4 regions of the Streptomyces sp. SAI-127 genome follow, and region 3 is predicted to be linked to each of the others. Evidence: riboswitches for the same ligand, from Rfam matches in the RefSeq annotation. Region 3 holds a riboswitch; each other region holds the start of a gene.
What was found. Region 3 has a riboswitch for cyclic di-AMP ahead of M2157_RS08925 (LysM peptidoglycan-binding domain-containing M23 family metallopeptidase). Riboswitches for the same ligand answer to the same signal wherever they lie in the genome.
Positions count from the first base shown of each region.

Region 1 (6,959 bases), 2.4 Mb from region 3:
GACGGCCACGTCGCCGGCCTTCGCGTCGCCCGCGTCGGTGAGACGGTCTATCTCGTCGGCGACGAACTGCGCCTCGTCGTGCTCGGTGTCGGCGACATAGCCGGTGATGCGCGCGCCCGCGCCCGCGTTGGTCCACAGGTTCTTGGGGCGGCGGGACTCGTTGCGCTCGATGACGGCGTTGGCGGCGGTGAGGATCGTCTGCGTGGAGCGGTAGTTCTGCTCCAGGAGGATCGTCGTCGCGTCCGGGTAGTCCTCCTCGAACTGGAGGATGTTGCGGATCGTCGCGCCGCGGAAGGCGTAGATCGACTGGTCGGCGTCGCCCACGACGCAGAGCTCGGCGGGCGGCAGGTCGTACTCGCCCGGCGGTACGTCGACGGGGTGCTCGCCGGTACCGACCAGCTCGCGCACGAGCGCGTACTGCGCGTGGTTGGTGTCCTGGTACTCGTCGACGAGGACGTGCCGGAAGCGGCGGCGGTAGTGCTCGGCGACATCGGGGAACGCCCGGAGGAGGTTGACCGTGGTCATGATCAGGTCGTCGAAGTCGAGGGCGTTCGCCTCGCGCAGCCGCGACTGGTACATGGCGTAGGCCTGGGCGAGGGTCTTCTCGAAGCCGTCGGCGGCCTGGGCGGCGAAGTCCTCCTCGTCGATCAGCTCGTTCTTCAGGTTGCTGATCTTGGCGCTGAAGGACTTCGGCGGGAACCGCTTGGGGTCGAGGTCCAGGTCGCGGCAGACCAGGGCCATCAGCCGCTTGGAGTCGGCGGCGTCGTAGATCGAGAAGGAGGAGGTGAACCCGAGCTTCTTCGACTCCCTCCGCAGGATCCGCACGCACGCGCTGTGGAAGGTCATCACCCACATCGCGTTCGCGCGCGGCCCGACGAGGTGCTCGACGCGCTCCTTCATCTCGCCCGCGGCCTTGTTGGTGAAGGTGATCGCGAGGATCTGGCCCGGGTGGACGTTGCGCTCGCCGAGGAGATGGGCGATGCGGTGGGTGAGTACCCGGGTCTTGCCGGAGCCGGCGCCGGCCACGATGAGCAGCGGGGTGCCGGAGTGCACCACGGCCGCGCGCTGGTTCTCGTTCAGCCCGTCCAGGAGCGCGGCCGGGTCCACCACCGGGCGGGGGGCGCCGTCGCGGTAGTACGCGTCCCGGTCCGGGGGCACGTCGAACTTCCCACCGAACAGATCGTCCGGAACGGGTTCCGGCACGTGCTCGTCCTCGGGCGGCGGCGGTTCTTCCCCATGGGCCCGAGGGGCTTGGAGGTCCGCCAGGAAGCTGTCGTCAAAGAGGCTGCTCATCGCTCTCCGAGTCTAGGGTGCCCCACTGACACACCGCCGCCGCCCCGAGAACATCCACTCGGATCAGAAGCCGATGATCTTCCAGACCTGGCCGCCCGGCGTCTTCCTGCCCTCCAGAACCGTCCCGTCACGGTCCGCGATCGACCAGGCCGAGACGTAGACCTTGCCGTCGTACGAGTCGACGGCGACGCCCGCCGGGAACGGCACCTTCACGTTCGTGCGCTTGCCGTGCGAGACCTTGGTCACGACGCCGGCGAAGAGCTGGCTGACGTACATCCCGCCGTCGTCGCTGAAGGCGAGGCCCGTGATCGAGCCGAAGCCGGACTTCCAGCCGAGGATCTTGCCGGTCCAGGGGTCGACGCGCCACACGCGCGCGGTGGGCTTCGCCGCCTCGCCGTTCAGTTCGCCGACGTAGAGCTTGCCGTCGGGGCCGAGCGCCAGGGACGTCGGGACGGACTGGTTCCCGTCGTGGTCCGGGAAGACCGTGAAGGGCCGCGCCTTGCCGTGCGGCGAGACGACGACCAGGTCGTTCCCGGCCGCGTCCGCGACGATCCGGCGGCCGTCGGGGAGGGCGAGGACGGCGTACGGATTGGACTCCACCGACGCCTTGTGCGGGTTGTACTTCAGTTCCACGGCGGTGATGTCCGCGGCGATCCGCGCCGTGCCGTGGCCGACGCGCAGCAGCTTGCCGAGCGCGTTCCACGGCGGCTTCGTCGGCACCCCGGCCTCCGGCGGGGCGTAGGTCTCGACGCCCCAGACCTCGCCGTGGAGCGCGGAGACGCCGTCCACGCCGGTCGCGAAGCCGCCGTCGGGGGCGGCGCCCGAGGGAAGCCCCTGCACCACCCGGCGGTGCTTCCACGCGCCCCCGTCCCAGTAGATCTTGGTGACGGCGGAGCTGAGTCCGACGCAGGTCGGCCCCTCGGGGCCCTCGCCGACGCACTTCCTGCCGCCCCGGCCCGCCTCGGCGACGTACAGATGCCCGTCGTCGTAGGAGAGCTGGCGCGGGTTGTCGAGGCCCTTGGCGATCACGCGGATCACCGGCTTGCCTCCGCCGTGCCCCGCTGTCGCTGTCGCGGGCGCGATTCCCGCGGCGGCGGCGAGCGCGACCGACGTGGCGACGACGAGTCCTGTGCGCATCCTCATGGCCGTACCCCTCCCACCGGCCGCGGCACCCCACCGCGGTTGGCTGGAAGTTAGACCCACGAAGCGGGCGGACGCCGTCACTCCGGCGAAAATACGCACAAGTCGTTGCAGATCACTCCGGATTGACCACGTGGAGCTATGCACGAGGCCAAGGTCACGAAAATGTATCGGGCATATCGAACATCAACCTTCACAGGGGCCACACCCGTTGGCTACCGTTCGGGCAGGCCGTACGACCCCCACCGGCGAACGTCGCCGGGCCGCACGGCCTCCGCCGAGTCCGCAGCGCCGCCGCGCGCCCGGAGCCGGGGACCCACCGATACCTGGGGTGAATCGGCCGACTCCCGCGCAGGGAGCGCCGTAGGGCAAACCTTCCGAAGCATGCCGCCCGAACCCGACAGCTAACTCGGCAGGCGGAGCACGGAAGGAGTCGCCTCCCTTGGCGTCGCACCGCAAGTCGCGTCCTGTGGGTACGCGCGTAGCAGGCATACGGACCCCGGCCCTCGCGACGGCCGCCCTCACCTCCGTGGCCCTGCTGTCCCAGTCGGCGAACGCCGCGCCGGCCGATGACAGGCCGAGTCTCGAAGAGGTGGAGAAGAAGGTCGACGACCTCTACCGCCAGGCCGAGTCGGCGACCGACAACTACAACGCGGCCAAGGAGAAGACGGCCAAGCAGCGCAAGCAGGTCGACACGCTCCTCGACGACGTCGCCCAGCGCACCCAGAAGCTCAACCAGGCGCGGGAGGAGCTCGGTTCCTTCGCCGCCGCCCAGTACCGCACCGGCGCCGGGGCCTCCGGCACGGCGACCTTCCTGCTCGCCGACACTCCGCAGGACTACTTCGACGAGACGCAGTTGATGGCGCGTCTGACGGACCGCCAGAAGGGCGCGGTCGACGACTACGTCTCCGAGCAGTCCGCGACGATGAAGAAGCGTCAGGAGGCCTCCCAGAGCCTTCAGACGCTCACCGAGACGCAGAGCGACCTGAAGACGGCCAAGGCGACCGTCCAGAAGAAGCTCTCCGACGCGCGCGAGATCCTGTCGGAGCTGACGGCCCAGGAGAAGGCGCGCCTCGCGGCGATCGAGAAGCAGAAGCAGGAGGAGGCGGCCCGCAAGGCGGCGGAGCTGGCGCAGCAGCAGGCAGCGGCGGCGGAGGCCGCGCAGGAGGCCACCGCCCCGCAGGAGAGCACGTCGACGCCGACCGACTCCTCGTATGCCACCAAGGCCGCCAAGGCCCTCGCCTTCGCCCGCGCGCAGATCGGCAAGCCGTACGTCTGGGGCGCCACCGGGCCCGACTCCTACGACTGCTCAGGCCTCACCCAGGCCGCCTGGAAGGCCGCCGGCGTCGACCTCCCCCGCGTCACCTACGACCAGGTCAACGCCGGCACCACGGTCTCCCTCGCCGACGCTCAGCCCGGTGACCTGGTCTTCTTCTACGACGACATCAGCCACGTCGGCCTCTACATCGGCAACGGCATGATGATCCACGCCCCCAAGCCGGGCGCGTACGTCCGCGAGGAGTCGATCTACTACGACGGCGAGTCGGCGATCCACAGCGTGGTGCGCCCGGCCTGAGGCACGCCGGTCACGACAAGCGCGCGGGCGTATTTCGGCTCTTTCCGCCCGCGCGCGTGCGCGTCCCGCCGGCACGGCACGCTGAGCTTCCTAGCATCGGCACATGTCCGGCACCTCTCCGCACTCTCCCCTGCGCGTCCGGTGGACGCAGCGCCCGCCCGCGGCCGGGGCCGCCGTGATGGCGACCGGCATCGTGTCGGTCGGGCTGCATCTGACCGGCTACGAGACGCTGTCCCGGATCGCCCTGGTGCTCGGTTGCGCGGCCTGGCTGGGGCTGGCCGCCGATTTCGCCCTACGACTGCTGCGGGAGCGCGCGCGATGGTTCGCGGACGCCGGGACACCGGGCGCCCTGACGGCCGTGGCGGCGACCACCGTGCTCGGCACCCGTTTCTCCGCGCTCGGCCGGCAGACCCTCGCCGAGGCACTGCTGGCACTGTCCGCGCTGCTGTGGCCGGTGCTGATCGTGCTCGTCGTCGGGAACTGGAAGCGGCGGATGCCCGGCGGGGTGTTCCTCGGCTGTGTGGCCACCCAGGGCCTCGCGGTCCTCGGCGCCACGCTCGCCGCTGCCGAGTCGGCGGCATGGCTTGCGCACTCGGCGCTCGTACTGTTCTGGCTCGGCCTGGTCCTCTACGGCGTCGCGCTCTTCCGCTTCGACCCGCGCCAGGTGCTGGAGGGGCCGGGCGACCAGTGGATCGCGGGCGGCGCGCTCGCCCTCTCGGCGCTCGCCGGCGCGCAGCTGATCGCCGCCGACAGCGCGCGCCTGTACCTGTGGAACGACGACGACCGCGGCGTCCTGCGTGCGGTGACCGTGGCGCTGCTGGTGCTCGGCCTGGCCTGGTACGCCGTACTGCTGGTGGCCGAGTTCGTACGCCCGCGCCCGCGCTACGACGCGCGCCGCTGGGCCACCGTGTTCCCCATGGGCATGACCGCGGTGGCGACCCTGTCGGTCGCCGCCGACGTGGATGTCCCGTGGCTCGGGACTCCGGGTGAGGTGCTGCTGTGGATCTCGGTGGCGGCCTGGTCGGCCGTCGCCGCGGGGGCGGTCGACGCCGCCCGTGCCGCCGTCAGGTCCACAGCACCGCGATGAAGATGTTGGCCGTGGTCAGCGCGCCGACCAGGCCGAACAGGCTTTTGTCCACTTTCTCGTCGTCCCGCTTCACATAGACGAGGCCGAGGATCACGATCAGCAGGGCGAGCTTCACGCCGATCTTGATGTTGTTGACGTGCTGGTCGTCGGCCTGGTTGAGGCCGACCAGGATCACCCCGGTGACCAGCATCGTCGCGGCACCGTGCAGCATCGCGGGGACGAACCGGGCGGTGCCCCGGCCCATCGCCTTCATCTGCGTGAGGAAGCCGCCGAGCAGCGCGGCGATGCCGATGATGTGCAGGCCGACGAAGAGATGGATGAGTACGTCCATGAGGCCGGAGCCTATGCCGGGCCCCGAGGAGCACCCGCACCGGCCCCTCGAGAGACCTTGCATATATGCGGCCCATAGCACTCGGCACCCGCCACGTGTCCCGGAATCCCGACTTCGGTCAGCGCACCGCGCGAAGTCGACGGAGCCGGCCCGCGATCACGGTCACCTTCGGTCACCCCGCGGTCCCCTGGCGGCAGTTCCGCACAACGCGTTACCTCCCCGTCACGGTCAGGTTTAGCGTCCTCCACCAGGTGACCGGCTCCCCACCGCCGCCCGGGCCAGGGGCGGCAGTCGGCCACCACCGCCGAGAAGGTCCGGCGGCGGCCCGCTCCCCCTGTGCAGGCCGTCGCCGGACGCGCACACCGCCCCGGGCGGTCGTACGGCCGCTCCCCCTGGCGTTCGTACGTCCCTGAAGCCCGGGGCGGGCGGGCGGTCGAGGAAAGGACGTGCAAGTCCACGTGGCAGAGCACCGCAAGTCCCGCAGGCGCTCAACCGGCGGCCATACGGTCCGTACGGCGGCGACGATCGCCCTCGCGGGGGCGGCGACGGCGACGGGCTTCGACGGGACCGGACACGCCGAGCCGCAGCTCACACCGACGCAGGTCAAGGCGAAGGTGGACCAGCTGTACCAGGAGGCCGAGGCCGCCACCGAGAAGTACAACGGCGCGAAGGAGAAGGCGGAGGCGGCCGAGACCCGGCTGGGCACCCTGCGGGACGAGGCGGCCCGCCGGACGGAGCAGCTCAACGAGGAGCGGGAGGCGCTGGGCACCATCGCCGCGGCGCAGTACCGCGGCGGCGGCCTCGACCCCGCGATGCAGCTCGCGTTCACCGACGACCCCGACCGGTACCTGGACAGCGCCGAGTTCGTCGAACGGGCAGGTGCCCGCCAGGCCGCCTCCGTCGCGAACGTACGCCGGCAGCTGCGGGAGATCGAGCGGTTGCGCGGGGCCGCGCACATCGAGCTGGCCTCGCTGCAGTCGCGTCAGGCGGAGCTGAAGCGCCACAAGAAGACGATCACCGGCAAACTGGGCGCGGCCCGCAGGCTGATGTCCCAGCTGACGGCCGAGGAACAGGCGGGGTTGCCATCAGGCGGGGATCGCGCCTCCCGGGCCACGGCGGGCGGGCGCGAGGAACTGGCGGCCCCCGGCGCGGCCACCGATGCAGCCCCCAACTCCCGTGCCGCGGCGGCCGTTTCCTACGCCTACTCCAAACTGGGCAGCCCCTATGTGTGGGGCGCCACCGGCCCGGACGCCTTCGACTGCTCGGGCCTCATCCAGGCCGCCTACCGCTCCGCGGGCATCTCCCTGCCCCGCACGACCTACGCCCAGATCGATGCGGGACAGCGCGTCTCCCGCTCCGAACTCCTCCCGGGCGACCTGGTGTTCTTCTACTCGGGCATCACTCACGTCGGTCTCTACATCGGCGACGGCCGGATGATCCACGCCCCGAACCCGTCGGCGCCGGTGCGGGTGGCACCGATCGACGAGATGCCGTTCGCGGGCGCCACGCGCGCGGTGTGAGCGTGGGGCAGA
Region 1 covers NZ_JARXYJ010000001.1:4,300,573-4,307,531, forward strand. Annotated here, with positions in the region: gene pcrA (DNA helicase PcrA) at 1-1,293, opposite strand, end outside; gene M2157_RS19480 (ScyD/ScyE family protein) at 1,357-2,436, opposite strand; cyclic di-AMP (ydaO/yuaA leader) riboswitch at 2,699-2,867, shown strand; gene M2157_RS19485 (C40 family peptidase) at 2,876-4,009, shown strand; gene M2157_RS19490 (tellurite resistance/C4-dicarboxylate transporter family protein) at 4,113-5,096, shown strand; gene M2157_RS19495 (hypothetical protein) at 5,074-5,427, opposite strand; gene M2157_RS19500 (C40 family peptidase) at 5,886-6,947, shown strand.
Region 1: another riboswitch for cyclic di-AMP. It lies ahead of M2157_RS19485 (C40 family peptidase); the one in region 3 lies ahead of M2157_RS08925 (LysM peptidoglycan-binding domain-containing M23 family metallopeptidase).

Region 2 (6,959 bases), 4.2 Mb from region 3:
CTCGATGCGCAGGAGCTGGTTGTACTTGGCGACGCGCTCGGAGCGGGCCGGGGCGCCGGTCTTGATCTGGCCGCAGTTGGTGGCGACGGCGAGGTCGGCGATGGTGACGTCCTCGGTCTCGCCGGAGCGGTGGGACATCATGCACTTGAAGCCGCTGCGCTGGGCGAGCTCGACGGCGTCCAGGGTCTCGGTGAGCGAGCCGATCTGGTTCACCTTGACGAGCAGGGCGTTGGCGGCGCCGTCGTCGATGCCGCGGGCCAGTCGCTCCGGGTTGGTGACGAACAGGTCGTCGCCGACGATCTGGACCTTGTCACCGAGCTTGTCGGTGAGGACCTTCCAGCCGGCCCAGTCGTCCTCGAACAGCGGGTCCTCGATGGAGACGAGCGGGTAGGCCGCCACGAGCTCCTCGTAGTACTCCGTCATCTCGGCGGCGGAGCGGTCCTTGCCCTCGAACTGGTACTTGCCGTCCTTGTAGAACTCGGAGGCGGCGACGTCGAGCGCCAGGGCGACCTGCTCGCCGGGGATGTAACCGGCTTCCTTGATGGCCTCGAGGATGAGGTCCAGGGCGGCGCGGTTGGACTCCAGGTTCGGCGCGAAGCCGCCCTCGTCACCGAGGCTGGTGGACAGGCCCTTGCTCTTCAGGACCTTCTTGAGGGTGTGGTAGACCTCGGTGCCCCAGCGCAGCGCCTCGGAGAAGGACTCCGCACCGATCGGGGCGATCATGAACTCCTGGATGTCCACGTTGGAGTCGGCGTGCGAGCCGCCGTTCAGGATGTTCATCATCGGCACCGGCAGCAGGTGCGCGTTCGGGCCGCCCAGGTAGCGGAAGAGCGGGAGGTCGCTGGCCTCGGAGGCGGCGTGCGCGACGGCGAGGGAGACGCCGAGGATGGCGTTGGCGCCGAGCGAGCCCTTGTTGTCGGTGGCGTCCAGGTCGAACATCGCCTGGTCGATCAGGCGCTGCTCGGTGGCGTCGTAGCCGACCAGCTCCGGGCCGATCTGCTCGATGACGGCGAGGACGGCCTTCTCGACACCCTTGCCCTGGTAGCGGTTCGGGTCACCGTCGCGGAGCTCGATGGCCTCGAAGGCACCCGTGGAGGCACCGGACGGGACGGCGGCACGACCCGTGCTGCCGTCGTCGAGGCCGACCTCGACCTCGACCGTGGGGTTGCCTCGGGAGTCCAGGATTTCCCGGGCTACGACGACGTCGATGGACGGCACGAGCATCTCCTTCTTGGGGTGTGACACGGTCCGCCGGGACCGCGGTGGGTTCTGCGAGACCGAGCCTAACCGGCTCCGGGGGATCGGCCACCGTGTGGACCGCCCCGTGGACAGAACCGAGAGTAAATTGTTTCTGAACTGAACAAAGACGTCCCGGTGGCGGCGCATGAAAAAACCCCGCCCCGGTGCGTACGGGGGAACACGCACCGGAGCGGGGAGCCCGTGGGGACGGGGGGACCCTCACGAGGCCTTCATCGTGAAGGACACGGATGTGAGGGCGCTGTGGTTCAGCTGGGTCTTACTTCAGGTGCAGCTGCTGGCCCGGGTAGATGAAGTCGGCGTCGGTGACGATGTCCTTGTTCAGCTTGAACAGCTTCTGCCAGCCGCCCTTGACCTTGTGCTTCTCGGCGATCGAGCTGAGGGTGTCACCCTTGACGACCTTGTACTCGCCGTCGCCCTTCTTGACCTTCTTGCCGGTCGGGGTGGTGACGGTCTTCTTGGCCGCCGGGCGGTCGGTCGAACGGGACGCGCTCTGCTCCTCGGTCGAACGGCTGCTCGTGTTCGAGCTGCCGGAGGAGGACGAGCTGCTGCCGCCGCTGTAGGTGGCGCTGGACAGGCCCGTGCCGCAGACCGGCCAGGCACCCTTGCCCTGCGAGGCGAGGACCTTCTCGGCGACGGCGATCTGCTGGGACTTGCTGGCCTGGTTGGCCTGCGCGGCGTACTGCGTGCCGCCGTAGGCGGCCCAGGTGGAGGCCGAGAACTGCAGACCGCCGTAGTAACCGTTGCCGGTGTTGATGGACCAGTTGCCGCCGGACTCGCACTGGGCGACGGTGTCCCACTCGGAGGCGGTGGCGGCGGAGGCGTTGCCGGCCGCCATCAGCGGGGCGGCGATGGCGACACCGGTGACACCGGCGAGCGCGGCGGCGCGGGTGGCCTTGGACGGACGACGGTGCTTGCCCTTGCCCGAAAACAGCATGGTGGATCCCCTCACCGACGCCTGCGAGGTGAGCTGTCGGGTTCGGGCCGGTTGAGTTGCCCGGTCGCGCACCCTGCGGTGCGCGGCTTCACCCCAAGCCGGTTCCGGCGGCCTTTCGACCGTGAGACCCCGTGAGGCCTCTGCTGCCGGACCCGGCACTTACCTTGGGTCCCCCGCTCCTGCCTACGGCGCTTGACGCGACGACTGTTCCCGTACGGCCGCTGGCAGGATTCGGCGTTGCGACAGACGGGGCTCGGGTTGCCGAGCGGTGACGACCGTAGACACGCGCTCGGCGGAAATTCAAAGACGATCAGGGCTTCTGAGACTCATCCCACACTTTCACCAAAGTGGACATTCAGTGCGAAGTGTGACGCGAACTCCCGCTGTTTTTCTGGGCTTTTCAGCCCTATTCAGCCCCTGTGTCGAGCGTCTGACCGGCGACGATGTTGCTCGGGTCGGCCCCGATGCGGTCCTTGTTCTCGGCGTAGAGGGCGCGCCATCCGCCGTCGAGGCCAAGGGAGTCGGCGATGGAGGCGAGGGAGTCGCCCTCCTGGACGGTGTAGGTGCGGGCGGCGTGCCGGCCGGCCGCGGAGGAGGCCGTGCTCTTCGTCGCGACCTCCTCGGCGCTGCCGCCCCGGTGCTTGCCGGAGCCGAGTGCGCCGACGTCCACGAGGGCCGAAGAGCTGCCCTCCTGCCACGACTTGTCCGCTTCATCCTCTTCCGGGCTCACCACGGGCGAGCTGTCGGAACGCTGCGCTTCTTCCGTGGCGGATCCCTCGGAACCCGAAGAGTTCTTTTTGTCCGACTTGGCGGAACCATCGCCATTGCCGGAAGGGGTGGCCGATGGCGAGGGAGTCGCGGACGAACCGTCCAGCGCGTCGAGCAGACCGGAAGACTTTTCGGAGCCTGATGAGTTGGAGGAACCGGATGAATCGGATGAATCCGACGAGCCGGACGCCGAGGCCGAGGGCGTCCCGCTCTCCACACCCGTGTCGACATCGGCCGAGCTCGAGTCCTTGCTGAGACCGCCGAGCAGACCGCAGGTCGGCCATGCGGCGATGCCCTGGTCCGCGAGAAGCTTCTCGGCCACGGCTATCTGCTGGTTACGGCTGGCCAGATCAGCGGTCCTGGCGTATTCGAGGCCGCCGTACTTCTCCCAGTTCTCCTGGGACATCTGGAGGCCGCCGTAGTAGCCGTTGCCGTCGTTCGCGCTCCAGGAGCTGCCGCTCTCGCATTCCGCGACCCGGTCCCAGGTGGTGCCGGTGGCGGCGCTCGCTCCGGTCGCTCCGAGCAGTGGGATCGCGATGGCGGATCCCGTCACACCGGCCGCGACGAGGAGAGCCGGAGCCTGACGGGGGCGACGGTGACGACCGTTCCCGGAGAGCATGCGGGGACCTTTCCCGAGAGAGCAGGGACCTGCGCGGCCGGTGTTGCAGGGCACCGCGCTGGTCCGTGAACGTATAGGGATTCGATCACTTGTCACAAGTTAATGCCGCGTAGATCACGTGAAGATCACAGACTTGAGGGCGCGTCATGTTTACGCGGCCCCGCGCGGGGATAGGCCGGACCCCTCGGTCGATTACCGGACGGGCGTGAACTCCACGGGCAAAGTACGCAGTCCACGCATGATGAGCCCCCCACGCCAGCGCAAATCGGCTGAATCCACCGCGAGTTGCAGGTCCGGGAGACGGGTGAGGAGGGTGGCGAGCGCGGTCTGCCCCTCCAGGCGGGCGAGCGGGGCACCGAGGCAGTAGTGGATGCCGTGGCCGTAACCGAGGTGCTGATTGTCACGGCGGGACAGATCGAGCACATCGGGGTCTGCGAACCGCTCGGGATCCCGGTCCGCCGCCGCGAGCACGACGAGCACCGGGTCGCCGGCTGCGATGTCCTGACCGCCGATCCGCAGGGGTTCGGTGGCGAACCGCCAGGTGGCCAGCTCGACCGGACCGTCGTACCGCAGGAGCTCCTCCACACCGGTCTCCAGCAGGCCTCTTTCCCCGTCGGCCAGGGACTTCTGCAGCCGACTCCGCTGCTCGGGGTGGGTGAGGAGGGCGTACACGCCGTTCCCGATGAGATTGACGGTGGTCTCGAAGCCGGCGAACAGAAGGATGAAGGCCATCGCGGCGGCCTCGTTCTCGGTGAGGTGCTCGCCGTGGTCGGAGGCGCGGATCAGCCCGGAGATGAGGTCCTCGCCCGGGGCCGGCTCGTCGGGCAGTGCTTCCCGCTTGCGGTGGATGAGCTCGGCGAGATAGCCGCGCATCTTCTTCACGGACCGCGCGACCCCGCCCCGCGGGCCCCCTCCGTGGCGGATCATCATGCCGGCCCAGTCCCGGAAGTCGTCCTGGTCCTCTCGGGGGACGCCGAGCAGGTCGCAGATCGCGTAGATGGGGAGCGGGAAGGCGAAGTCATGGATGAGGTCGGCGGTGCCGGTGGCGGCGAACCCGTCGATGAGGCGGTCGGTCAACTCCTGCACCCGCGGCGCGAATTCGGCGACCCTTCTGGGCGTGAACGCCTTGCTGACGAGCCGTCGGAGCCTGGTGTGGTCCGGCGGGTCGATGTTCAGCAGATGCGTCATCAGCTCCGCCTTGCGCTCCCCCGGGATACCGGTCTTGCCCTTGGCGTGCGCGGGCTCGTCGTGGTGCGCCGGGTTCTTGCTGAGCCGCTGGTCGGCGAGGGCCTGCTTGGCATCGGCGTACCGGGTGACCAGCCAGGCCTCCACCCCGCTGGGCAGCCGGGTCCTGTGCACGGGGGCGTGCTCGCGGAGCCAGGCGTAGGCGGGGTAGGGGTCGGTGGCGAACTCCCAGGAGAACAATTGGGGGGCGGGAGTCGCGGCGGCGGCAACGGCAGGGGACGCGGGGGTGCCGGGGGTCGCGGGGTCGGCGAGGCCGGCTGGGTCGGCTGAGGGCTGGTCGGTCACTCCTTGACGTTTTCCGGCGGGTGGGGTGCCTCGACCTCCCGGATCGCGTCCCGGTACAGCCGGGCCGCCGCACGCAGGGCCGCCTCCGGATCGACGCCCTCCGCCTCGGCGCGGGCGGCCAGGACGAGGAGTTCGTAACCGATGCCCTCGGTCTTCGGCAGCGGGACGTCCAGGCCCGCCATCCGCACCCGCGACGCCAGCTTCGCCGCGAGGGCGAGGCCGGGCTGGCCGAGGGGGATGCCCTCGGTCACCGAACTGCGCTGCTTCTCTATCGCCTTGGTGCGCAGCCAGTGCGCCTTGACCTCCTCGGGCGTGCTGGCCGTCTCGTCGCCGAAGACGTGCGGATGGCGGTGGATGAGCTTGGCAACGATGCCGCCGGCGACGTCGTCGACGGAGAAGGGGGCGTCCGGGTCGTCCTCGGCGATACGGGAGTGGAAGACGACCTGGAGCAGGACGTCCCCGAGCTCCTCGCGCAGTTCGTCGCGGTCGCCCTCCTCGATGGCCTCGACGAGTTCGTACGCCTCCTCGATGCCGTACTTGGCGAGGCCCTCGTGGGTCTGCTGGGAGGACCAGGGGCATTCGGCGCGGATCCGGTCCATGACCTGGACGAGGTCGAGGAGCCGGGCACCGGGCAGGTCGTAGGAGGCGGGGAGCAGCTCCAGCTCGGGCATCTGTATGCGTCCGGATCCGGCGAGGCGTGCCAGACCGTCCGTGAGGGCCGGCTCGCCCTCGCCCGTGGCCACGACGACCACCTTGTGTCCGCCCGCGCACGCTCCGACCAGCTCCTCGGCGGTCGGGGACGTCTCGTCGACCTCTATCCCCGCCTCCCGCAGATACGGCAGCTGAGGGTGGGCTCCGTCCGCGCACAGAACGCGGTCGGCGGCGTGCAGCGCCTGCCAGGCGGGCCAGGACAGCAGGCCGGGGGCGACGCGGTGGCTGGTGGTGAGCAGGACGATGCGGCCGGGGGCGGACGCCGTGTCGGGGTCCTGGTCAGGGGCGGGCTCGAAGCCGGTTGCGTTCACAGTTCGAAGCTAACGCACGGCGTCGACGGGGCGATCAGTTTGTCCACAGGCAGGGGGTGGCGGGGTGATCGTATGATCATCCGTCTGCCTGCCGGGTTGCCCCGCGGTGTGGGGCTGGTCCCACGGTGTGGGGCTGCCTCGGTCCCGCTACGCGCTCTGCTCGCTCCCCGCCGTCGTGACCTCGCGCACCCACGGGGTCTTCGCGTCGACGCGGGTGCTCTTCGCGACGTCCCAGGTGCCGTAGCGCGGGTTGAGGTCGACGTCGAGTTGCTTGGACGCCTTGCTCAGGGCGTTCCAGAAGGCGGGGTTGCCGGTGTCGGTGCCGAGCTTTCCGGCGAGTTTCTGGGCCTCCAGCTGGAGGAGGAGGTTCTCGTCGAGGCGCTCGGGCGCGATGCCGTACTGCTGGAGCCACGCCGTCTCCAGGCCCTTGGCGCCGCCCGCCTGCTCCTCCAGGCCGGAGCGCAGCGCCTGGACCTCCTTGCGGTTGACGGACACGCCCGCGTTCTCGGCCGCCCGGTGCAGCACCTGGTCGAGGACCATGCCGTGCAGGACGTCGCGGGTGAGGGTGCCGGTCTTGGCGATGGCCTGCGCGTACTGCGCCTCGTCGGTGACGGCCGCCCGCTGCGCGTCACGCACCTCGGTCACCCGGTTCTCCAGCTGCGCGACGGTGATCCGCTGCCCGCCGACGACGGCCGCGGCGCCGGGATGCGCGTCGCTTCCGCACGCGGTGAGCAGGGGTGCCGCGGCGGCGAGCGCGGCGGAGAGGACGAGCGCGGTGCGACGACGGCGGTGCAAGGAGGCCTCCCGAGGAGATTGTGCGACGGTG
Region 2 covers NZ_JARXYJ010000001.1:6,057,630-6,064,588, reverse strand. Annotated here, with positions in the region: gene eno (phosphopyruvate hydratase) at 1-1,224, opposite strand, end outside; gene M2157_RS27830 (transglycosylase family protein) at 1,517-2,194, opposite strand; cyclic di-AMP (ydaO/yuaA leader) riboswitch at 2,198-2,441, opposite strand; gene M2157_RS27825 (transglycosylase family protein) at 2,601-3,581, opposite strand; gene M2157_RS27820 (cytochrome P450) at 3,774-5,006, opposite strand; gene M2157_RS27815 (nucleoside triphosphate pyrophosphohydrolase) at 5,108-6,133, opposite strand; gene M2157_RS27810 (SurA N-terminal domain-containing protein) at 6,281-6,928, opposite strand.
Region 2: another riboswitch for cyclic di-AMP. It lies ahead of M2157_RS27830 (transglycosylase family protein); the one in region 3 lies ahead of M2157_RS08925 (LysM peptidoglycan-binding domain-containing M23 family metallopeptidase).

Region 3 (6,959 bases):
GGGGCGGCTCAGGCTGCGCCTCGGCGACACCACGCATCGGCTCGGCCCGGGCGACAGCGCGCACTTCGACTCGCTGACCCCGCATCGCATCGCCGCCCAGGATCCCGGCGGAGTCGAGCTCCTGTTCGTCCACACCCTGTTGCAGAGTCCCACGGCCACGCTGTGCCTGGGCCCCACCCCTGGAGAGATGCCATGAAAGACATGGAGGAGAAGTTCCCCCGCGCCCTGTGGGTGCGCCTCATCATCTATCTCGCGATCGGCCACGTCTTCGCGGCCTTCATCTTCCTGCTCTTCGAGGTGGGAGCCGGGCAGTAGCGGCCCTACGGCTCAGTCGAGCAGCCGCTCGCGCAGCCGCTCGCGGATCTCGGGGGTCAGGCCGAGGCCCTCCTCCAGATACACCTCGACGCTGCCCCATGTCTCGTCGATGGTCTCGAAGGCCGCCGACAGATACTCGGCGCGCGCCTCGAACAGGGGACTGAGCAGCTCCATGACCTCGGGGGAGTAGGCGTCGGCGGAGGTGCTGGTGCGGCGGACCTTGTAGCGGCGGTGCTTGGCGTTCGACTCCAGGTAGTCGGCGACGATCGCCTCGCGCTCCACACCCAGGGCGAGCAGGGTCACCGCGATGGACAGACCCGCGCGGTCCTTTCCCGCCGCACAGTGCATGAGGGCGGGCACGCTGTCCTCGGCGAGGGAACGCAGCACCTGGGAGTGCTCGGCGGTGCGCTCCTTGATCATCGTGCGGTAGGAGTTGATCATCCGCTGTGCGGCCTTGCCGTCGCCGAGGAGCTCGCGCAACTGCTCTATGTCCCCGTCGCGGACCATCTTCCAGAACCAGGTGCCCTCCGCCGGGTCGCTCAGCGGCAGGTTCACATTGGCGACGCCCGGCAGGTCGACGTCCGGGCCCTCCAGCTTCTGGTCAGCCGCGTTGCGGAAGTCGAAGATCGTGTGCAGACCCAGGGAGGCCAGGAAGGCCGCGTCGTCCTCCGTCGCGTGCGCGAGGTGACCGCTGCGGAACAGCACGCCGTAGCGCACCCGCCGTCCGTCCGCCGTCGGCAGCCCGCCCACGTCACGGAAGTTGCGGACACCTGCCAGTTCCGGTTCGGTCGACGGGATCTGCTGCGTCACGGGGGCTCCTCCCAGCCGGGCTCCGCCGGCGCTGCTCGTCGACGGGCACGCTCTCGACGATACGACATGGTGCCTGGGGCAATGAGTTCTCCACAGGGCCGGCAATGACTTGTCCACAGCCGTTGCACCCGGGGCGGGTGGCCATTGATGATGTTGGCGCCTGAGTGCACCTGTTGGCACCTGTTCGAATCTGTGAGGGAAGCACGATGCTGGAGATCGCCGAGAACGGCCGTACATGGATTCTGTCCGGGCCGGCCAGCAGTTACGCCCTGCACCTCACCGCCGAGGACGAGTTGCTGCACCTGCACTGGGGCCCGCGGATCGCCCTCGCTGACGCCGAGGCCCTCGCGGTGAGCCCGCTGCCCGAGTACCGGCCTTTCGAGGCCCCGCTCGACGGACGCGAGGAGTACCCCGTCGAGGGCGGCCCCCGCTTCGCACGCCCGGCCCTGTCCGTGCGCACCGACGAGCGGCGCGGCACCGAGTGGAGCTTCGAGGCGTACGACACGGAGGGCGACGAGCTGCGGCTGCGGTTCCGTGACGGCGGGCTGACCGTGACGCTGCACTACCGGATGCGCCACGACGTCCTGGAGCGCTGGGTGACCCTGGACAACCAGGGCCCTGCCCCCGTCGAGCTGCTGCGCGCCGACTCCGCCACCTGGACCCTGCCCGACCGTGAGGACGGCTGGCGGCTGTCCCAGCTGCACGGCCGCTGGGCCGCCGAATCCCTGCTCACGCGGACCCCCCTCACCTACGGCGAGAAGGTCATCGGCAGCCGCCGCGGCCACACCGGGCACCAGCACCTGCCCTGGGTCGCCCTCGACACCGACGCCACCGAGGAGCGCGGTGAGGTCTACGGCGTCGCCCTCGGCTGGTCGGGGTCCTGGCGGATCGCCGTCGCGCAACTCCCCGACGCGCGCGTGCAGATCACCGGGGGCGCCGGATACGACGACTCGGGTCTGCTCCTGCTGGCGGCCGGGGAGTCGTTCACGACCCCCGTGTTCGCCGGTCTCTGGAGCGACGGCGGGTTCGGCGGGGCGAGCCGTGCCTGGCACGCCTACCAGCGGGCGTACGTCATCCCGGGCGCGGACGAGGACCGGCCCGTGCTGTTCAACTCCTGGGAGGCCACCAACTTCGACATCTCCGAGGAGCAGCAGGGCACCCTCGCCCGGCGGGCCGCGGCGATGGGCGTCGAGCTGTTCGTCGTCGACGACGGCTGGTTCGGTGCCCGCACCAGTGACCGGGCCGGGCTCGGCGACTGGGCGCCCAACCCCGACCGCTTCCCGAACGGCCTCAAGCCGCTCGGCGAGTACGTGCACGGGCTCGGCATGCAGTTCGGCATCTGGGTCGAGCCGGAGATGATCAACCCGGACAGCGAGCTGTACCGCGCCCACCCGGACTGGGTGCAGTACCAATCCGGACGAAAGCGGACGGAGTTCCGCAATCAGCTCGTGCTGAATCTCGCGCGTGAGGACGTCCAGGAGTATTTGTGGGGGCAGCTCGACACCCTGCTCTCCTCGGCCCCGATCGACTATGTGAAGTGGGACTTCAACCGCTGCTTCACGGATGCCGGCTGGCCCGGCGACCCCTATCCGCAGCGTCTGTGGGTCGACCATGTCCACGGCTTCTATGCCCTTTTGGACCGCTTGCGGCAAGCCCACCCCGGCGTCGCCTTCGAGTCCTGCTCGGGTGGCGGCGGCCGGATCGACCTCGGGGTGCTCAGCCGCACCGACCAGGTGTGGACCTCGGACAACACCGACCCGCTCGACCGCCTCGCCATTCAGTACGGCTTCAGTCAGATCCACCCCGCGCGCGTGATGGCCGCCTGGGTCACCGACAGCCCCAACACCCAGCTCAACGACCGGGTGAGCTCGCTGCGGTTCCGGTTCGTGAGCGCGATGGCCGGAGTGCTCGGGGTCGGCGGTGACCTCGCGGAGTGGACCGAGGAGGAGCTCGCCGAGGCCGGGCGGTGGGTGGCCCTTTACAAGGAGATCCGGCCCTTGGTGCAGCGTGGCGAGCTCTACCGGCTGCGGCCTCCGCGGGGCGGACTGAGCGCGGTGCAGTACGTCCTCGGGGACGAGACCGTGGTCCTCGCCTGGCTCCAGGCGCAGAAGTACGGCGAGCCCGTCCCGGCGCTGCGGCTGCGCGGACTTGACCCGACAGCGTCGTACGAATGCCCCGAAACGGGCGAAGTGCACCGAGGGGCCGTGTTGCTGCATCACGGCCTTCGTACCGGTTTGCGTGGCGACCTCGATGCGACGGTTATCCGACTGCGCCGCATCTAGGGCTTCTGCCCGAATTAATAGCTTCCTTCCAACTCCTTCCGGAATCAGGGTTCCTGTGAATTCGTGACGTGAGGAGCGTCATATCCGTGACGGTGTGTCGCCCGTCATGTTCACGTAATTCGCAGGTTTTTCAAGGGGATTCGGTCCAGGTTACGGGCGTCCGATTCACGCAGGGTGACCGGTAATTCTCATAAGGGATCAAGAGAAACGCGCGCACAGGGAACCTCTCACTTGTCCCTTTGCGTCTTGTTCGCTTACGTTCGCCACCGATCCGGTCGGACGCCCAATCCTGCCGCCGAACGGATTCCGCTCACTCACACACCCGTGCACGGCAGGAGCGGGGGACCCACAGGTAGTTCCGCCTGTTCCGGTCTCCGGAACGGCTTGGGGTTAAGTCGCGTCTCGACGCGGCCGGGCATCTCCAGCCCGCACCCGACAGCTCACCTCGCAGGCGCCGGAGAGGAATTCACCATGCCCGCGAAGGGTAAGCACCGCCGTCCGAAGTCCCAGCGCTTCGCCCGCTCGATAGCCGTCGCCGGAACCGGAGGCGCCGCTCTCGCCCTCCCGCTCATGGGGGCCACCGGCGCTCACGCCGCCACCCCCCAGTCCGTATCGGAAAAGGCCGTTCAGTCGCTTCCGGTCACGCAGAAGTCCGCCGAAAAGACGGCCGCGAAGAAGGACACCGCGAAGACCTCTACGGTGCGCACCTATTCGGTGCGCGCCGGCGACTATCTTTCGAAGATCGCCGATGAACAGAACGTCAGTGGTGGCTGGAAGAAGCTGTACGCCGACAACCGCTCGGCCATCGGGGACGACCCGTCGCTGATCCACCCCGGTCTGAAGCTCTCGATCGGCAAGAAGGCCAGGACGAGCACGACGAAGACCGAGTCCTCCGCTCCCTCGTCCTCCTCGAAGGCGAAGAAGACGGAGAAGGCGGAGAAGGCGGAGTCGAAGTCGTCCTCGAAGTCGACGTCCGCGACCCAGAGCTCGAACACCACGAGCTCCAGCGGTTACACCCTGCCGGTCACCGGCGCCACCATCGGCACCGGTTACCGCGTGGCGGGCAGCATGTGGTCCAGCGGTTACCACACCGGCGTCGACTTCGTCGTCCCGACCGGTACCTCGCTGAAGGCCGTGGGCGCGGGCACGGTCGTCTCCGCGGGCTGGGGTGGCGCCTACGGCAACCAGGTCGTCATCAAGCTCAACGACGGCTACTACGCGCAGTACGCCCACCTGTCCCAGCTCTCTGTCTCGGCCGGCCAGACCGTGACCGAGGGTCAGCAGATCGGCCTCTCCGGCGCGACCGGCAATGTCACCGGCCCGCACCTGCACTTCGAGATCCGCACCACGCCGGACTACGGCTCCGACGTGGACCCGGTCGCCTACCTCCGTTCGAAGGGCGTCGCCGTCGGCTGACAACGCCCCCCTGTGCCACCGAAGGCCGGACCCCGATCCCCGGGTCCGGCCTTCGGTGTTCCCACTCGGAGCGGCTCTGCGCCTTCATGATCACTTCATTGCGTTCTTGTGGCAGGCGCGCTCAGGGCGTCGACAGGTGGGGGAGGGTGGGGACAGAGTGAACTCCGCCGCAGGGCAAGCGCTTTCTAGGCTTTCCGGCTGCCGCACCACCGGGGCGCCCGGACCGTGCGCGGCTCTCTGCGACCCACTCTCAGCCGTCCCCGGAAGGAACGCTCTCGCATGACGACCACCCGTAGAGCCTTCGGAGCCCTCGCGGCCGGCGCCGCCCTGGCCGCCCTCGCCCCCGCGGCCACCGCGAGCGCCTCGCCCCGCCACCGTCGCCTCATCGCGCACGACGACTTCCGTCACGGTCTCGGCCGCTGGGCCGTCGAACTGGAGCAGGGCGGCACGGTCACCGCGCAGCGCGGAGTACTGGAGGTCGACGTGCCCGCCGGCGCGACGATCTGGTTCAGGCAGCCGCTCGAAGGGCCGTACGTCCTGGAGTACACCGCCACGCCTGTCTCCGAGGGCGGGGCCAACGACCGGGTGTCCGATCTGAACAACTTCTGGAACGCGGTCGACGTGCGGTCCCCCGACGACCTCTTCGCCACCCGACGGGGCGGGGCGCTCGCGGAGTACGACTACCTGAAGACGTACTACTCGGGCTACGGCGCCAACTACAACACCACGACACGGCTGCGCCGATATGTCGGAGAGTCCGGCGTGCGGCCGCTGATCTACGACTACACCGAGCCGCTGCTCGTCGCGAACGAGCCGAACCGGGTGCGGATCGTCTCCGACGGCTCCAAGGTGCAGTGGTGGGACAACGGGCGGCTCGTCTTCGACTACACCGACCCGGAGCCTTATACGACGGGGCACTTCGCGTTCCGGACCACCTGGAGCCACTTCCGGATCAGCGAGTTCAGGGTATGGCGGTCGCAGCGTCAACGTTCGCGATGAGAGACCTATTCCTTGTTTGGCGAACACTTTAAGCGTGGCTTATCTCACCGCCCGTCAAGCCCTTCCTACGGTCGCGTAGGTCACATTCGAAGGTGAATCATGAACGGCTGTGGCAGACGATTCGAAGGATGACGGCAGTTCAGTGATCGGGTCGTACGTGGCGGTGGGGGACAGCTTCACCGAGGGCGTCGGCGACCCCGGCCCCGACGGGGCGTTCGTCGGATGGGCCGACCGGTTCGCGGTACTTCTCGCGGACCGGCGGCCCGAGGGCGACTTCAGGTACAGCAATCTCGCCGTACGCGGGAAGCTGCTCGACCAGATCGTCGAGGACCAGCTTCCGCAGGCCGCCGAACTGGCACCGGACCTGGTGTCGTTCTGCGCCGGCGGCAACGACATCATCCGGCCCGGTACCGACCCCGACGAGGTCGCCGAGCGCTTCGAGCGGGCGATCGCCCGGCTCACCGAGGCGTGCGGCACGGTCATGGTGACGACCGGCTTCGACACGCGTGGCGTTCCCGTGCTCAAGCATCTGCGGGGCAAGATCGCCACGTACAACGGACACGTGCGGGCCGTCGCCGACCGGTACGGCTGCCCGGTGCTCGACCTGTGGTCCCTGAAGACCATTCAGGACCGGCGGGCCTGGGACGGCGACCGGCTGCACCTCTCCCCGGAGGGGCACACGCGTGTGGCGCTCCGTGCGGGCCAGGTCCTCGGCCTCGAGGTCCCGGCCGACCCGGACCAGCCCTGGCCGCCGCTTCCGCCGCGCGGTCCGCTGGACGTGCGACGGGACGACGTCCACTGGGCCCGGGAGTATCTGGTGCCGTGGATCGGGCGTCGGCTGCGGGGGGAGTCCTCCGGGGACCACGTGACGGCCAAGGGTGTGCTGTCGCCGGATGACATCAAGAGCCGGATCGCTTCGGTGGCTTGAGCTGCGCGCGGCACCGGGGCCGGGCGGGTTTCGCCTCTCCGCCGCTATGCGGACCCCGTGCCGTCCAGCCCGAGTTCGCGGGCCAGGGCCTCGTCCACCCACGCCTGGGCCCGGGATCCGGGCACCGCGCCCGCGTAGGACGTCAGTTGGACGGCCAGGCCGTCCAGGAGGGCGGTGAGGCGCAGGGCCGTGGCCTGCGGGTCCGGGCA
Region 3 covers NZ_JARXYJ010000001.1:1,879,520-1,886,478, reverse strand. Annotated here, with positions in the region: gene M2157_RS08945 (XRE family transcriptional regulator) at 1-196, shown strand, start outside; gene M2157_RS08940 (DUF6126 family protein) at 193-315, shown strand; gene M2157_RS08935 (tyrosine-protein phosphatase) at 328-1,125, opposite strand; gene M2157_RS08930 (alpha-galactosidase) at 1,332-3,407, shown strand; cyclic di-AMP (ydaO/yuaA leader) riboswitch at 3,705-3,874, shown strand; gene M2157_RS08925 (LysM peptidoglycan-binding domain-containing M23 family metallopeptidase) at 3,879-4,823, shown strand; gene M2157_RS08920 (DUF6250 domain-containing protein) at 5,103-5,822, shown strand; gene M2157_RS08915 (SGNH/GDSL hydrolase family protein) at 5,965-6,750, shown strand; gene M2157_RS08910 (TetR/AcrR family transcriptional regulator) at 6,795-6,959, opposite strand, start outside.

Region 4 (6,959 bases), 6.9 Mb from region 3:
CGTACGTCCTGTACATTTTTTACAGACAGCTTGCCGCGAGGAGGGGTACGCCATGGCCCGACCCACCGCCCGTTACGTCCTGCCCGAGTTCCACGAGCGCACGAGCTCCGGGCACAAGACGATGGATCCGTACTCGAAGCTGCTGGAGGAGCGGATCGTCTTCCTCGGGACCCAGATCGACGACATCTCGGCGAACGATCTGATGGCGCAGTTCATGTACCTCGAGTACCAGGACCCGGACCGGGACATCTCGCTGTACATCAACTCCCCCGGCGGCTCGTTCAGCGCGATGTCGGCGATCTACGACACGATGCAGTACGTCAGCTGTGACGTGGAGACGACGTGCCTCGGGCAGGCCGGCTCCTCCGCGGCCGTGCTGCTGGCCGCCGGCACCCCGGGCAAGCGCTCCGTGCTGCCGGGCGCGCGCGTGGTGATCCACCAGCCGGCGCTGAGCGAGCCGGTCCAGGGACAGGCAAGCGATCTGGCCATCCAGGCCGACGAACTGGTCCGGGTGCGGGCCCGCCTGGAGGAGATGCTCGTCCGGCACACCGGGCGCAGCCCCGAGCAGGTGAGCGTGGACATCGAGCGGGACAAGATCCTGGACGCGCAGGGCGCCCTGGACTACGGACTCGCGGACGCGATCGTCCCGAGCCGCAAGTCCTCGCGCCCCACGCCGGACGCGAGGTGAGCCGTAGATGGTGCCGGACCTTCCACCGCTGCCCGCGCTCACACGCGCCGAGGGCGAGCTGATCGACCGTTATCTCGACGTGGTCGACCTGCTGGGCCGGATCAACCCGGCCCGGCGCGAGGACACCTATGGCGGACTGCGCGCGGCGCAGGCGCTGGTGAGCAGGGCGGCCGAGCTGCGCGACGCGCTCGTGCTGATGCACGGCCGGGGCGAGCGCGAACTGCACGCCGCGACGCTGGCACGCGCGCTTCGGGTTCTGGACGGCGAGCGGCGCACGTCCCGGGTCACCGTGCCGCCGGAACCCGGCAATTGACGCACCGACAGCCTTTCCGGGCGTCCCGCGGTCTGACGGGGCGTCCGGAGGGCCTTTGAAACGGACCAAACGACGTACCACCATTTGCAGGAGGCGCGGCTCCTTTTTCGCGACCCCTCAAGTTGCGCAACGCGCGTAGTACGGGAGCGGAATGAGGAGTTTCTGTGCTGGTCCGGGGGGCCCCGGGGCCCTCGACACCCCTTCGTTCGAAGAGGTGTCCACCCGAACGGGTGAGTGGTGAGTAACAACACAAACCCCCGGTTCCGTTGGGTTTTTGGGACATCCGTGCGCCAAGATCCCTGTCTGACGACAAGCCCCCGCCACAGCGGCGGGGCGGTCCGGGCGGACGCCGAGTCCTGCCGCCGCCCGGATGACCGGTCGACAGAAGTGGATCGGCAGGAGTGGAGGACCCAGGCACGACGGGTCGCCGGGACGGTCACGCCATGACCGGGCCGAGCAGCCCTTGGGGTGAAGCCGCGTCAGCGGCCGGGCAACTTCGCCAGCCCGAATCCGACAGGTCATCCTTCACAGGCGGCTGACGAAGGGTTGCGCATGACTGCGCTCAATCGTGTCCCGTCGCTGATGGTCCGGGCCGGTACGGCCTCGGCCTTCGCCATCGCCGCCGTGGGCGGCTCCGTCGTGGTCCCGGGTGTCGCAGCCGACGCCGCCGCCGCGACGCCGGCGACGAAGGCACTCAAGGTCGCGGCCTCCAAGAAGGGCTCGCCGTACAAGTACGGCGCCACGGGACCCCGCCGCTTCGACTGCTCAGGGCTCACGCTGTACTCGTTCAAGAAGGCGGGCAAGAAGCTCCCTCGTACGGCGGCTCAGCAGTACAACAAGACCCGCCACATCGGCGCGGGCAGCCGCAAGGCCGGCGACCTGGTGTTCTTCCACTCGGGTTCGAACGTCTACCACGTCGGCATCTACGCCGGGAAGGGAAAGATCTGGCACGCCCCGAAGACCGGGGACGTGGTGAGGCTGCAGAAGATCTGGACCAAGAGCGTCTGGTACGGCCGGGTCAAGTGACGCCCCCGAGGGGGTGGCGGCGACCTGACCTCCCGCCGCCCCCTCGGGTCTCCCGGCACGCGTGACACGGGCTCAGGTGGTTACCCGTGGCGTCATGGCCGACCACCGCCCGTGCACCGCCCGCAACGAGACCCCGCTGGAGCGCGCCGACCGCAACTTCGGCGAGCTGCTCCAGGAACTGCGCGTCACCCAGACCGGGGTGCAGATCCTCTTCGCCTTCCTGCTGACCCTGGCCTTCACCCAGCGCTTCCCGTCCCTCGACACCTTCCAGCGCGCCACGTACGTCACCACACTGCTCCTCGCGGTACTCGCGGCGGCCCTGTTCACCGCGCCCGCCGCCCTGCACCGCTCGCTCTTCCAACGCGGTGCCAAGGCCCGCATCGTGCAGGTCTCCTCCCGGCTCGCCACGGTCGGCATGGGGGTTCTGGTGCTCGCGTTCACCGGGTCGGTGCTGCTCGTGGTGGACGTGACGACGGGCCGGGCCGGCGGAGTGGCCGCGGGCGCGGCGACCCTGCTGGTGTGCCTGGGCCTGTGGGGGCTGCTCCCCCGGCTGGTCCGGCGGGCGGGACTCGCCGAAGAACGCAGGACAGCACAGCCGCACCCGGCGCCTCCGTCGGCGAAGCGCGAGGTGGTCAGGCCGCGAGCAGCGGCTCGGCCAGGAGCATCACCCCGAGAACCGTCAGCGCGCCTGCGGTGACCCCGGCGACGGCCCGGGCCGCCCGCGGCCTGCGCAGCCACCTCCCCAGCCGGTCCACGAGCACGGCCACCCCCGGGAACCACACCAGCGCGAGAACGACCACGATCAGCGCGAGCAGCAGCGTCCTGGGCAGCGCCCGGAACAGCGCGGGCACGGCCGTGAGCACCGCGGCAACCCCGGCGAGGGCTACGATCCGTCCCTTTATGCGGGCCGGCCTGCCGCGAGAGAGCCGTCAGCAGGTATGTCGAATCACCTGGGTCTCCCTCAAGCACCCCTTTGGGCAGGCCTCGGTCCGGCTCGCCGCCCTGGATGCCGTCGCGGAGAAACGGGCTCGATCACCCGGGCCGCCGAGCGCCTCGGCTACAGAATGCGCCCACCCTCTCCCGACGGCCGACCAAGCTTCTCGTACGTCGCCACCGCGGCGCGCGGCTCACCGGTGCGGGTGAGTTGCTGGTGGCGCGGGCCCGCCGGGTGCTGGACGAGCTGGACCGGGCCCGGCATGAACTCGCCCGGCTGACCGGCCTGTCCGGTGGCACGCTGAGGCTGGGCACCTTCCAGACGGCGGGCATTCAGCTGCTGCCGCCGGTGCTGAGCACGTTCCGCCGGGCGTACCCGGACGTGGAGCTGTCGGTCGCCTTCCACGAACCCACGGCCGGGATCACCGCGGTGGCGGCCGGCGAGATCGACCTGGCGCTGACGCACGCCTACGAACCGGGCGAGCCCCCCTCCCTGCCGGCCACCCTGAGCGCGGAGCCTCTGATGACCGAGGAGCTGGTCCTCGTCACGGCCTCCGGGCATGCCCTCGCGGGCGGCTCGACGCGGCTGCCGCTGGCGGAACTCGCCGGTGAGCCGCTGATCAGCATGGCGCCGGATCATCCGGCCCGGCGGGAGGTGGAGGCGGTGCTGGCCCGGTCCGAGGCCACGCCGTCGGTGCTGGTGGCGACCCCGGGATACGCCCTGGTGTGCGCGCTGGCCAGCGCGGGGCTCGGGGTCGGGGTGGTGCCGGAGATGGTGGCTCTGACGGCGGCCACTCCGGTGGGAACGCGACTGCTGGCGGCCGGCGCGTCGCCGTACGATCTCGGTCGTCCACCGGACCGGTGAGGCGGCACCTGCGTCGGACGCCTTCCGGGCGCTGCTGCGGGGGGGTCGGCCGCGCGCGGCCGGTGTGAGCTCTGCTACGGCTCCTGCTGCCCCGCCGCCGTGACCGGCTGCACCGGTACCGTCCACGGGAGTTCGATGGAGACGGTCTTGCCGCCTTCCCTGGTGGGCCTGACTCTCAGCTTGCCGCCGCACTCGGCGGCGAGCCAGCGGATGATCACCATCCCCCGTCCGTTGTCCTGCTGGACCGCGGCCGGGAGGCGCTTGGGGAAGCGGGGGTGGCTGTCGGTCACCCCGATGCGCAGGTGTTCGTCACGGTCCAGCTCGATGTCCACCGTGAAGGTGGGTGACTGCCCGAAGGTGTGCTGTACGGCGTTGGTGGTGAGTTCGGAGACGATGAGCCGGACGGTCTCGGCGGCGTCCGTGGTGGACGGCAGCCCCCACTCCGCCAGTGTGCTCAGGACATAGGTGCGGGCCGCGGAGACCGAAGCGGGTTCGCTCGGCAGGGTGACGGATGCTTCCAGGTGGTCTGCCATGGCGACGTCGTCCCTTTCCCACGGGACCGAAGCCCGACACGGTGCGGAGGGTTCGAGTACGGTCCCGGACTGGTGGTTCTTCGTCAGAGTGCCATTACGGAGGCTGTGACGAGTGCCGATCCACCAAGATGTGCATATATCTGTCGCTCAAAGCGGTGAACTCTGCGACGCGAGACCGTATTTGGGCGGCTCGTAAGGAGTAAGGAGTAGCCCATGCAGCACGGTCCCGCGGTGCGCCGCCGGAAACTGGGCGCCGAACTGCGCGCGCTGCGCACGAGTGCGGGGCTCACCAGCGGTGAGGCGGCCCGGCTCGTGGGCTGGCACCAGTCGAAGGTGAGCCGCATCGAGACCGGTGCCAGCGGGGTGAAACCGGCCGATGTGCGGTTACTCCTCGACGCCTACCGCGTGGGGGACGCGAATCTGCGGGAGCTGCTGCTGGTATTGGCGGGCTCCGACGAGAGCGGTGGCCGGCATCACTGGTGGCACGCGTACCGTGGTGTCCTGCCGCCGACGTACCGGGACTTCATCAGTCTGGAGTCCCAGGCGAGCGCGATGCGCACACTGGAGACCTCGGTCGTGCCCGGGCTGCTGCAGACGCCCGAGTACGCCCGAGCGGTGACCCGGGCCGCGGTGGACGGCCTCGACGACGAACGTCTCGACGCGCTGGTCGAGGTCCGGCTGGCCCGGCAGGACATCCTCCGTGCGCAGCCGCCACTGGAGTTGAGCGCCGTGCTCGACGAGGCGGTGCTGCGGCGGGAGGTCGGCGGTCCCGAGGTGATGGCCCGTCAACTGATGAGGCTCGTGGAGGCGGCGCGGCTGCCTCAAGTGCGGCTGCAGGTGCTGCCGTTCACGGCCGGGGCGCATGTGGGGATCACCGGGCCTTTCGTAATCTTCTCATTTGCGCGCACTTCTGATCTGGATGTGGTTGTTCTCGACCACTTGACGAGTAGCCTCTATCTCGAGCGGAAAGAAGACCTCCAGGCCTACACCGAGGCCTTCAACACCCTTCAGGTCCGCGCCCTTTCGCCCGAGGACTCGTTGGATTACCTCGCCGGGATGGGTGCCGGCGCGTAAGGAGGCACCATGTCTGCACTGCCTCGGAACGTCATCTCCAGTACCGAACTGCCCGAGGTGCGCTGGCTGCGCAGCAGTTACAGCACCGGAGCGAACAACTGCGTCGAGACGGCGAGGCCGTGGGCCGGGCCATGTGCCGGGCTGCTCGCCGTGCGCGACTCCAAGAATCCGGACGGACCCGCGCTGCTCTTCTCCCCCGAGAGCTGGGCGGGCTTCACAGCCGCGTTCTGACCGTCAGTCCATCAGGAGCACGGCCGTGTCACGCCGACTCATGGTCGTGTTTCGCCGATCACACGCACAGCGCGTTCGATCTGCTCCTCGGAGAGGTCCGCGCGGGCGGTCAGCCTGAGCCGTGAGATGCCGTCGGGCACGGAAGGGGGCCGGAAACAGCCCACGAAGAGCCCGGCGGCACGGCAGTCGGCCGCCCACTGAACGGCCTCCTCCGGGGAGGGCGCGCGCACCGAGACCACCGCGGCGTCCGGACGTACCGCTTCCAGACCCGCGGCGGTCAGGCGTGCGTGCAGTCCGGTCGCCACTTCGCGCGCGCGTGCGGCCCGCTCGGGCTCACGGCCGAGCAGCCGCAGGGCCGCGAGGGCGGCTCCCGCCGACGCGGGGGCCAGACCGGTGTCGAAGATGAACGTCCGCGCCGCGTTGACCAGGTGCTCGACGACCCGTGCGGGGCCCAGGACAGCACCGCCCTGGCTGCCGAGCGACTTGGACAGCGTGACCGTGACGACCACGTCGTCGGCGCCCGCGAGTCCCGCGGCGTGCGGGGCCCCGCGGCCGCCGGCGCCGAGCACACCCAGGCCATGGGCGTCGTCGACGACCAGGCCCGCTCCGTGCTCCCGGCACGCCCCGGCGAGTCCGGCCAGGGGCGCCGCGTCGCCGTCGACCGAGAAGACCGTGTCGGACACGGCGACGGCGGGCCCGTCGTGCGTACCGAGCGCCTTGCGCACCGCGTCCGGGTCGGCGTGCGCGACGACCTGGGTCGTACCGCGGGCCAGCCGGCAGCCGTCGATGAGTGAGGCGTGGTTGCCCGCGTCGGAGACGATCAGCGAGCCGTGCGGCGCGAGCGCGGTGACGGCGGCCAGGTTCGCCGCGTATCCGGAGGAGAAGACGAGCGCCGCCTCGAAGCCGCAGAAGTCGGCCAGCTCGCGTTCGAGTTCGCCGTGCAGCTCGGTGGTGCCGGTGACGAGCCGGGACCCGGTCGCACCGCCGCCCCAGGTCCGCGCGGCCGCCGCGGCGCCTTCCACGACCTCGGGATGGCGGGCCAGGCCCAGGTAGTCGTTGCTCGCGAGGTCGAGCAGCGGCGAGTCGGCCGGACGCGGCCGCAGGGTCCGTACGAGTCCGGCCCGCCGGCGCGCCGCCGCCTGCTCGTCGATCCAGCCGAACGCCATGGGTCCTCCGGTGCTTTTGTAGACAACGGACAGACCCTAGCGGCAGCAAACGCTACCCACGGTGTGGCAATACCCACACGTCACAACGGGTGTGTTGTGCGATCCCTACCTTGGCCCGAGGCGGGTCCGT
Region 4 covers NZ_JARXYJ010000001.1:8,776,137-8,783,095, reverse strand. Annotated here, with positions in the region: gene M2157_RS40405 (ATP-dependent Clp protease proteolytic subunit) at 53-688, shown strand; gene M2157_RS40400 (hypothetical protein) at 696-1,001, shown strand; cyclic di-AMP (ydaO/yuaA leader) riboswitch at 1,339-1,550, shown strand; gene M2157_RS40395 (C40 family peptidase) at 1,554-2,027, shown strand; gene M2157_RS40390 (DUF6328 family protein) at 2,122-2,724, shown strand; partial or broken gene M2157_RS40385 (LysE family transporter) at 2,660-2,857, opposite strand; partial or broken gene M2157_RS40380 (LysR family transcriptional regulator) at 2,973-3,928, shown strand; gene M2157_RS40375 (ATP-binding protein) at 3,900-4,358, opposite strand; gene M2157_RS40370 (helix-turn-helix transcriptional regulator) at 4,572-5,432, shown strand; gene M2157_RS40365 (DUF397 domain-containing protein) at 5,442-5,663, shown strand; gene M2157_RS40360 (8-amino-7-oxononanoate synthase) at 5,702-6,829, opposite strand.
Region 4: another riboswitch for cyclic di-AMP. It lies ahead of M2157_RS40395 (C40 family peptidase); the one in region 3 lies ahead of M2157_RS08925 (LysM peptidoglycan-binding domain-containing M23 family metallopeptidase).